Regions from separate parts of the Syntrophobotulus glycolicus DSM 8271 genome, predicted to be linked through region 3. Evidence: riboswitches for the same ligand, from Rfam matches in the RefSeq annotation. Region 3 holds a riboswitch; each other region holds the start of a gene.
What was found. A riboswitch is a leader RNA that binds a small molecule or an ion and turns the genes downstream of it on or off. The one in region 3 is predicted to bind cyclic di-GMP.
Positions count from the first base shown of each region.

Region 1 (3,278 bases), 810 kb from region 3:
CCAGCAGGGAATAGCTCAGGAAGTCTGCTGATAAACGGCTTCCCAGATATAATCCTGTTTCTCCGGCTGTGAGATAACTGATCAGTCCCAGGGTAAGGCATCTCCAGTATCCGCTGCAGTGGGCTCCGCCGCTGAACAGCCGGTAAATCGCCCCGCAGGCCATTGCAAACATCACCTCAGGAAGTATTCCAAGGAAATAGGCCAGGGTGATCAGAATCCCCCCTTTAATGAGCGTCGCCAGGATCATTTCTAAGCCGAAACGCAACGTATCGATTTTGCCGGTATCCAGGGCCAGTTCTTTAGACAGGTAGTTTGCGGCTCCTCCAGCCATTTGACTTAGATTCATTCAACTTCGCCTCCTTTTTCAGCGGGATTGTAATGGTAAAAGCTGTTTCTTCAGGGTCGCTGCTGATCGCGATGTTGCCCCGGTGTTTGGTGACGATATCTTTGACAATTGCCAGGCCCAAACCGCTGTGATCTTTTTTTGTCGTGAAGTCAGATTTGAACATTGTTTCTCTGATTCTGGGGACGATAGGGTCCCCTGTATTGCTGACCATGAATACGTACGCTCCATGTTCACGGGCTATTTTTACGTTTACCTGCCTGCCTTCACCGGCTTCAGCTTCTACGGCCTCAAGCGCGTTGTCAATCAGGTTTCCCAGCAAGGAGCCGGCTTCATGCGGAGTTAACGGGAGATCTTTGAGGCTGCCTTCAACGGCGATTTCCATTTTGATTTTTCTGGCTTCAGCCAAGCCTATTTTGGTGTGGAGAAGGGCGCTGATGCTATAATCGTCAATTTTTATCAGTTCCGCGGTTTTGGATATCTCACCGAACGCCCTGCTGATGTAATCCCGCGCTCTCTCATAGGAGCCGCTTTCCAGCAGTCCGTAAATCGTCTGCAGCTGGTGGTGGAAATCATGTCTCTGCTTTCTGGAAGAGTCCAGCAATTGTTTGATCTGTTTGAAGTTTTCCTCCGCTCTTTTCGCCTCGTATTCCTTTTCGATCTCTTGTCCGATTTTTTTGACGGCGACAGTGGAGAGTACCGTTAAAATAATAATGAACATTCCCATGAACCCGTTAAAGATAATAAAATGCTCTCCCGGAAAAATGTTTAACATGGCAGCCTCAAAGGCGGTGTTTAATATGACCAGTAAAAGTAAGGGGAGGAGAACGACTACAGAGATAAAAAGATTATGTTTGTTCACAATGTCTGCCTTTAACTTGTCTTGAATTTCCTTTTTGGATAAATATCCCGAACGGCTATATTCTTGAGCATAACCCATCAAAGAGAAATGAAAAATTTTACACGCCGCGATAAAGATCAGCATGACCAGGGCCTGCGGGAGGAAGAAGAAGATTCTCATCGCGTTATTATTCCAAACATCAGTCAGGGAAACCCCTTTGAGATGCAACATGAGCTGTATTGCGATCGTTTCAACTGAGCCGTAAAAAATCAGGCCAAGTAAAGACGCCAGCAGCACTATCCTGCAGGGCAGGCGGGTAACCAGACGAATATTGAAAATGAATAAGAGTGTTTCAAGGATGGAGTGGAGCCCAAAGGGCACCGGGGATCGCTGAATGAGATAAGAAACCGCCGCCTGCAAAAATCCAATCATCAGTAAATCGCGCCACCGAGGTTTGAGCCCTACCATGAGAAACCCCAGGATCGCCACCAGGATCGATTCAGGAAACGATACGATCAGCAGGGAAAAGGAAGTCAGCCTCTCCAACGTGTCACCTCCCTTACTCAGATGTATTTATGTAAAAAGAAACCGGTTCCTGCCCGTCATGTCGAAAAGTTCCATTATCTTGTCTAAATGTTCCATTATCTTGCCCGAATTTGCCAATGCCCAGGTTCCGCATAAAAAAAACCGTTTCCGGATCGCCGGAAACGGAACCTTTCCTTTATCTAAAGAAAGCATCAGCTTTTCGTTCGGCGGCCCGGCGGTCCTGGCCCGGCATTTTTTCTCAAGAAAATGCCGGGCTTTAGACCCGTAGCTTTGCGTCCTTGCCTTTCGGCAAGTTTGCCTTTTCAGTTCACAGTCAGTTTCCTTGCAGAAACTCCCTTAATGATTAATACGCTCCCCCCCTTCCTTTTTGAGGGGTCGCGGAAAAATTTTTTTGGATATGTATTTGTCATCTACTCCTGAACGTTTACCCACAAATGCAAGGAGCGATAGGGAACGCTCTCCCCATCTTTAAACAGTAAAAACTCTACCTTCAGATTTTCATGAGGCTCATTTATCCTGAAGCTGACGGACTCTTCCTTTTTTTCCTCATTGTCCGCCTGAAAAGGCCCCAGCTGCCTCTTCACCTCCCCGTCCATTCGCACTTGGACGGTATAGGAGACCTGGCGGCCTTCGTGATTCACGGTTCCCAGGATCACTTCCTTGGTCTCACCCGTTTTCATCACCCGGGGGTAGCCCTCTGCCTTCCCGTCCGAACCCAAAAGATAAAACTCTGTGAACTTCTCACCAGCTGCTGGTATCGCCGCGGTATAATACAGGCTTCCTATCGCCAAAATAATCACTGCCGCCAGTACCGCCGCGAGAATTTTGTCCAGCCTGGAAAGGCTGCCCCATTTGATTGGTTTCACGTTTAAAGAAAGCCCAAAACGGTTTTCCAAAGAAAGTTTTTTTCTTCGGCAGATCGCGATAGCGGACAGCAGGATCGTGAAAACCAAAAGCGTCACCAGGATAGGGTAAAGCCCTATTCCCCACGGGACGCAGTTCAGGATGACACCTAGAAGCGGCACCACGGCTATACTCAGACCAAAGCTCAAGGCAAGCCGTTCAATCCCGTCGAGATCGCCCCTGGCCGGAAACAGAGCTGCGATTAAGGTATACCCGGGAAAAAACAGGACAAAAGGCAAACCTAACACAACCCGCCCGGTTCCGCTTCCATCCATCCCAATCAACACGACCAGAATAACAGAAAGAGATAGGATGAAGGGAAACTCGTTTTTTATTTCTATCCTCAACAAAAATTCAACCCCTTTAACAAACTGAAGCGAAAAGGTGACGGCGCTGCTTTCCGGCCCTGTCCGTTGTGTTTAAGGTTTTCACTGTTTTTCCGTAATCCTTAAGTTAGCAAGATCAAAGGTGATTGTCTATCTTTATTGTCATAAAGCAGCAAAATCGTGTCTAATTCTGCTAAAATCCTGTTTGGATTTGCATTTTCCTCCGCCTCAGCAGCCTGATGTAAATCCGCCGCGATTTGAGAAAAAAAACCGTCTCTCGTTTCTGTCTTAAGCCGCAAAAATGAGGCCGCCGCGGGCG
Region 1 covers NC_015172.1:828,727-832,004, reverse strand. The annotation lists gene SGLY_RS04335 (accessory gene regulator ArgB-like protein) at 1-346, opposite strand, end outside; gene SGLY_RS04330 (ATP-binding protein) at 300-1,730, opposite strand; cyclic di-GMP riboswitch class I at 1,933-2,039, opposite strand; gene SGLY_RS04320 (DUF1616 domain-containing protein) at 2,141-2,983, opposite strand; gene SGLY_RS18070 (hypothetical protein) at 3,082-3,258, opposite strand.
Region 1: linked by a shared signal. The riboswitch ahead of SGLY_RS04330 (ATP-binding protein) and the one ahead of SGLY_RS08030 (glycoside hydrolase family 5 protein) in region 3 are both predicted to bind cyclic di-GMP.

Region 2 (3,278 bases), 1.7 Mb from region 3:
TTATCCGATATTCCAACCTTGCCCAGATCATGAAACTGGGCCAATAGGTCCAGATCATTTATTCTATTTTCCGGTACGCCAAGATACCTCCCTAATTCCATGACCATATTTCTCATCCTGTCGGCATGTCCTTCTGTAATAAAATCCCTGGCCTCCAGGGTCTTCATTAATGCCTTGACCGCATTATTTCTGACACTATTAATATGGTTCAGCTTCTCTCGATACATATGATCATCTGCTTCTTTATACAGTTCGTTCGCTTTTTTGTTTCTGTTATTACAGACAGCATAGCCCATAGAAATATTTAAGAGCAGCTGAGGATTTTCCCTGTTGTACTCATTTGCCCAATTCATAATTTTTCTGCAGATACTGTTGACATATTCTTCCGACTCATTATAAACAAGTACAGCAAACTCATCTCCTCCAATCCGGAATAAATGTTCTCCGGCAGTGGTGGACTGCTTGATGGATTGAGCCGCGGCAATCAGGATCTTGTCTCCTACTTCATGTCCTAATGTATCGTTAATCAATTTCAGGCCATCAACATCACAGATGATGATTCCATAATGACTAAAAATACCGCTCTCCAGCTTAACCAAATTTTGTTCAAAAGAATTCCTGTTCAGGATACCTGTCAGGGGATCATGCAGGCTGATATAAGCTAATTCACGTTCTTTTTCTTTGCGTTCTTTGATTTCAGATTGGAGCTCCTTGATCAAAGATTTATCCTGACAAATCATTACCGTGCCGACAGCGTCCCCTGCCTGATCATGAACGATGGAAACATGAAGACTGATCGGAATCTTTGTGCCAAAATAAGTCCTTCCGTTGATTTCTTCAATCAAGACCTGTTTGTCCTTTGCCGCCTTCTGCCATAAATCATTAAATTTAACCTCAATGATTTGTTCTAATCTACTTCCGGCAAGCTTATTTTTTTCATACCCTAATAATTGACTGCCTCTTTCATTAATTCTTAAAATATTGCCCAGAGGATCAGTAATGATTGCTACGTCCGTGATCTTATCAACGATATCCTCCGGGGAAATTAATGCGGAAATATTAAGCATTTTATACTTGATACTGGTATACAAAATTGCAAAGATGAGAATCAGGAACATAACATAATCCCAGTAGGATGAATATCGCAAGGTATAATGAAGAACCAGATCATTAAATAAGGTCAGAAGTAAAGTGATTATGCCGAAAGAAAACAAAATCCTGATTTGTTTTCTTTCTCTGGCCACTTTAGATTTTTGTCGCCATTTCCATATTACGACCAAACTGATGAGATCAAACATATAGATATAGATGATTTCCAGCCACCAAAAAATTTCCGGAATGACTGTTGCCCTGTTCTCAAAGGTATTAATGAAAATGTTGTATAAACTTAATAATACTCCCGGCAAAAAAATCATTGATCTTTTGCCGACAGTATTGCCCCACTCTTCTTTATGCCCGATAATCAGTGCCATGCTCAAAAGCAGTCCGGGATAATTCAGCCAGGTTAACTCTCCAACCCGAACCAGAAAATAATATATTTGGGGCTCACTCACATTCAGCAAAAACAGCTCCACTAATGTGCCGCCCGTAAACAATAGGCTCATTCTTACAAATAGAAGGTTGAGCTTGGATTTACTGCCGATAATATACGCGTAAACTCCCATTCCCAGATAGATTAATAAAGCCGTATAAATCAATAAAAGTTTAAACATCCTTTATACCCCCCATATTGAACCAAGGGAATACTCTCAAAATAAATAACAGCTCTGCAAGCTGTTATTTGCCGGCCTTAATAGCGGCCTGGCAGTCATTGATACTCTCATATCTTTAGACCCATAGCTTTGCGTCCCTGCATTTCCACAGGTTTGCCCTTAATATTCCAACCCTTTTTATTAAAAATTGGCATTCATTATTTTTCAATTTTTATATTTCGACTTATTTTTAATTTTTCCTTCCTTTTTTGTTTTATTTTTCTATTTTTACTTTATGCCGCTTGCGGGACAATATCCTGTCCCGGAAAAATTACCTTTTCCCGCTAGCGTCCCCTTTTGTCATCAGATAATAAGCGGCAAAACCGGTCAGCAAGATGAGTCCCAAAAGAGAGGCTATGGTTTGAGCGGGAGCCAGATGCAGCTTATGATAAGCCACCTGGTAGCTTCCGATCAGCCCGAAAAAGATAAAAGCGGCGGCAGAAACCAGCTTGATTGTTCTTTCAGGAATTTTTTTGGACATGACCACTCCCACAACTATTCCTATCGCATCCGCAATAAGCATCCCTGTGGTTGTGCCGATCAGGACTCCAAACGGATTGGCCGGAAATTTAGTTGCCAAAGCAATTGTAGCCAATTGAGTCTTATCTCCCAGCTCCGCAATAAAGAAAGCTATGGCCACTGTGGCCACGGCTCCAAAACGTGTCTCTCTTTTGTCTTCTCCCTCTAACTTATCCCCGCGAATAGTCCATAAGCCAAAAAGAATAAAAGACAAGGAAGCAATGGCCTGAACCCAGATATTAATTGCCTCATACCTTGTAATGAAAGTGCCTAAGGCCACTGCCCCGGCATGATTTAAGATCGTTGCAATAAAGACTCCGATCAATACTTTTGACGCTTTGTATTTGGTGGCAAAGGCCATCGCCAGAAGCTGCGTTTTATCCCCCATTTCGGCCAGAGTTACCGCTCCTGCCGATATCAGAGCAGCCAAGATCGTTCCGTTCATTTTTGTCCATCCTTTCAGTTGTCTTATTGTGTCCCGTTCTTCTTTATTTAAAGGCTGAAAAATAAAAAAACTTTTAACATAACCCGATTTAACCCGGATTATGTCAAAAGTCTCGTTAACCTTAAAGGTTGCATGGCCAGATGTTTAATCCATCAGTATGTTGACCCTGCAGTTCATAACTACTCCCTCTTAACTGCTTTATTTTACTATGTTCATGAAAAACATGTCAATAGCATATTCATTGATGCTTTGTTACCACTCGATGGTAATAACCGGTTTAATTAAATCTCTAGGCTTATCTTTCATCAGCATCAAAGCCTGTTCAATTTTTTCAAAACCTACAAAATGATGCGTAACAAGCTTGCCTGGATCTATTCTTCCTGTTTCCATAAGAGAAGCCAGTTTTTCCATCCGCAATCTTCCTCCGGGCATTAAGCCGCCTGCAATCGCCTTATGACTCATCCCGCAGCCCCACTCCGTACGAGGAATCTTAATATAGTCACCTTCTCCCAAGTAGTTCACATTCCCTATTCTGCCGCCTGGCTTCAGCATCCTGATTGCCT
Region 2 covers NC_015172.1:3,347,562-3,350,839, forward strand. The annotation lists gene SGLY_RS17300 (histidine kinase N-terminal 7TM domain-containing diguanylate cyclase/phosphohydrolase) at 1-1,712, opposite strand, end outside; cyclic di-GMP riboswitch class I at 1,792-1,880, opposite strand; gene SGLY_RS16565 (TMEM165/GDT1 family protein) at 2,023-2,715, opposite strand; gene SGLY_RS16570 (NAD(P)-dependent alcohol dehydrogenase) at 2,968-3,278, opposite strand, start outside.
Region 2: linked by a shared signal. The riboswitch ahead of SGLY_RS17300 (histidine kinase N-terminal 7TM domain-containing diguanylate cyclase/phosphohydrolase) and the one ahead of SGLY_RS08030 (glycoside hydrolase family 5 protein) in region 3 are both predicted to bind cyclic di-GMP.

Region 3 (3,278 bases):
AGTTTAAACTGATCCACACACTCTGCGACCAGTATGGTATTGAGGCTGTCCTGGAAGCGGCTGATTTTTGTCATGACAGCAAACTCTACAGTGCCAACTACATAAAAGGCTATCTGGAGCACAGGGTCCCTAAACAGCCCGAACCGCCAGCGCTGCTCCTTCCGGTGAGCAGTGCAAAATACCATGTGACAACGCAAAAGCGCTCCCTTAGCGTCTATGCCAAGGCGGGAGGTGCTAAATAATGCGCCCCATTGACCGGGTAAGTGGACTGCTTTCCGACTTGCGCATGAACCCCATAGATTTTGAAGCACTTTTTGCTGGGAAGAACACCTTGACCCCCGTGGAAAGCGTAGAGCTGTTTTTGCAGGAACAGCAACGGCTTCGGATACAAAAGCAAAATCTGTTGCGCTGCCGCAGAGCCAACTTACCGGCTGAGAAAACCATGGATTCGTTTGACTTTGGATTCCAGCGCAGTGTTTCCAAGGAGCAGATGCTGCGACTGAGCGATATGACTTGGGTTGAGCAAGCGTACAACGTTTGTTTTCTGGGGCCTCCCGGCGTTGGAAAAACACATCTTGCTCTGTCCCTGGCTGTGAAGGGGCTGGACTTGGGCTATGCGGTGGCCTTTGAAACCTTAGACAACCTGATGAAGATTCTCAAGACGGCCGAAATCTCCGGGGCCAGCAAACGGCGGCTCAAATATCTAAGCAAGGCTGCGCTGGTAATTGTTGATGAAGTGGGTTTTATGCCGCTCTCGCCAGCAGAGGCCAATCTGTTCTTTAGCTTTGTATCTTCCATGGCCGAGCGCACTTCGCTGATTATTACATCCAACAAAGGGTTTGACGAGTGGGCCGAGTTCCTTGGCGATGCGACCATTACAACCGCTATCCTAGACCGTCTGATTCACCGCTGCGAGATCCTCAACATGACGGGCAACAGTTACCGCTTAGAGCACCGCAAAAGCATTACCTGAAAAACTCTGCACTTTGTGGCGAAAAACTCTGTATTTTGCTTGACTGCTTACAAATAAAAGAACAGGAACCATTACTAATGGAATAATAATTCGCCAAAAACAAGATATTCGGGCTAAAAAAGCTATGAATCCCCAAATTGACTCATTTTTTATATTTTTATGAAATTATCCTAGGAAAGTCTTTACTATATGAGAATAATATGCTATTTTTGTAATAGGAAAGCGTATTTTTGTTTAAAACTATTATTGACAATGGCAAACCTGCTGAAAAGCAGCGACGCAAAGCTAAAGGGCCTGTAACATGGCAGCCAGCTACCAAAGTTAGTTTTTTTTGTTTTCTCTTTGAAGCTCAATACTGACAATGGCAAACCTGCTGAAAAGCAGCGACGCAAAGCTAAAGGGCCTGTAACATGGCAGCCAGCTACCAAAGATGGAGGTTTCAAAAATGAAAAGATTTTTTCAAAAGTTAACGGTTTTTATATTGATCGCTGCCCTTTCATTAAGTGTTTATCCTCAAAACGTTTTTAGTTTAACAGCTTTCTCTTATTCGTTCGAATCCGGGCAGACTGATGGATGGAGTGGAAGCGCTATTCTTCAGGAGAATGTCGGAAGCTGTACACTACAGACTGACACAGCTAAAGCTTATGAAGGGAAACAATCTCTTAGGATTGAATATTCCGGCTCAACCAAATATGTCATTACCGGCCCTGAGCCAGAAACTATAAATCCTGGAGATCGTATAGAATACTGGATATTTATCCCCAAAAGCTCGAATCTGAATCGCATATATTTTTATTCAATTGATTCTGAGGGAAATCGAGATGAGTCTTGGTTTCATAATGATGAAGGGTTAGTCAGAGGAAAATGGTTTAATTTATCTTATCGGGTTGATCCAGAGGGCAATGCTCCATTTTCCAGCTATGGTTTTGATCTGGAAACAGAACATGGACAATCTGGTTCTCTCTGGATCGACGCTATTAGGATTAAATCGGATGAGGTTAAGACATGCCCAACCGTACCAGGACTACGTAAGGGTGTGAGCTATACAACTTCTCTCAGCACTTTAAAAGAAGGTAATAATACCTTAAATCAATCAAATTTGGATCTAATAAGAAACAGCGGTTTCGATCATATCCGTTTACCCATAAAACTGAACGATCAATCTTTGGAGACGGCACCCTATACGATCAACGAAGACTATTTGGAGTTAGTTGATTTAGCCATTGCACAAGCACTGGCTAAGGACTTAAATGTTATTCTAGATCTCCATAACTATCCAATTTTGACTGAAGGAACAAACAAAAAATTAGACGAGGAACGTTATTTTGCTTTTTGGACACAGCTATCCAACCGTTACAGCCAGTATTCCGATAATTTATATTTTCAAATATTAGACGAACCTGACTGGTATATTGGATCAGAGAAGTTAAATTCAATCCTTCAGAAGTCCTTGTCCATAATCAGGGAAACAAATCCAACAAGAAACCTAATTGTACCGCATACCCGCTGGAGCGGAGTTCGAAGTGTCAATATGCTTGAGCTTCCTGAAAACGACCGCCATCTTATTGTTTCCATACACTTCTATGAGCCTATAGCATTTACCCACCAAGGAACTGATTGGATTTTCGACAGTTTGAAGAGCCAAAAAGGAGTCCCGTGGTCAGGGACCGTTAAAGAAAAGTATGCGATTTCTGATCTATTTGATTTAGTTGCGGATTGGGCTGTAACTAACAATAGGCCGGTTATATTGGACGAATTCGGTGTTTATAACTTAGCCCCTTCCGATGATAGAGCCATATGGACAGATTTTGTACGCGAAACAGCAGAAGAACGAAACATTTCATGGACTTATTGGGAATTCAATGCGGGCTTCGGCGTATTTGCTCCATGGAAAGGCATGTTCCGTCTTGAGGTATTAGACGCTTTGATCCCTGATTCGATAGACAAGACAGGAACCGGATTTACAATAGCTTCTGAGATAACAAACTGAGGTATCGATTCAATAATATCGAAATAGGTTAATTAGGCGACATTGATTGTACCTGATTAACCTATTTGTTTATTTGAACTTTTTATTGATTTTTACATGTAGCCCAATATTTTTTAGCAATTTGGCTCTTGCATTAAATTTTTTAAAAGATTCTTTGGCGCAATATATACTACGTAATAAATTTTTTCTATATTTAATCCATTGCCTCCCTATTTCTATCATAAAAACAAAAGGAAAAAACAATTGATTATTGCGGTAAAAAGGATAACGCCCGGTAAGTTTTAACCAACTTTCCGTATCGGTTGTCTTGTTCAT
Region 3 covers NC_015172.1:1,640,418-1,643,695, reverse strand. The annotation lists gene istA (IS21 family transposase) at 1-242, shown strand, start outside; gene istB (IS21-like element helper ATPase IstB) at 242-973, shown strand; cyclic di-GMP riboswitch class I at 1,218-1,293, shown strand; cyclic di-GMP riboswitch class I at 1,327-1,402, shown strand; gene SGLY_RS08030 (glycoside hydrolase family 5 protein) at 1,419-2,963, shown strand; gene SGLY_RS08025 (nucleotidyltransferase domain-containing protein) at 3,033-3,278, opposite strand, start outside.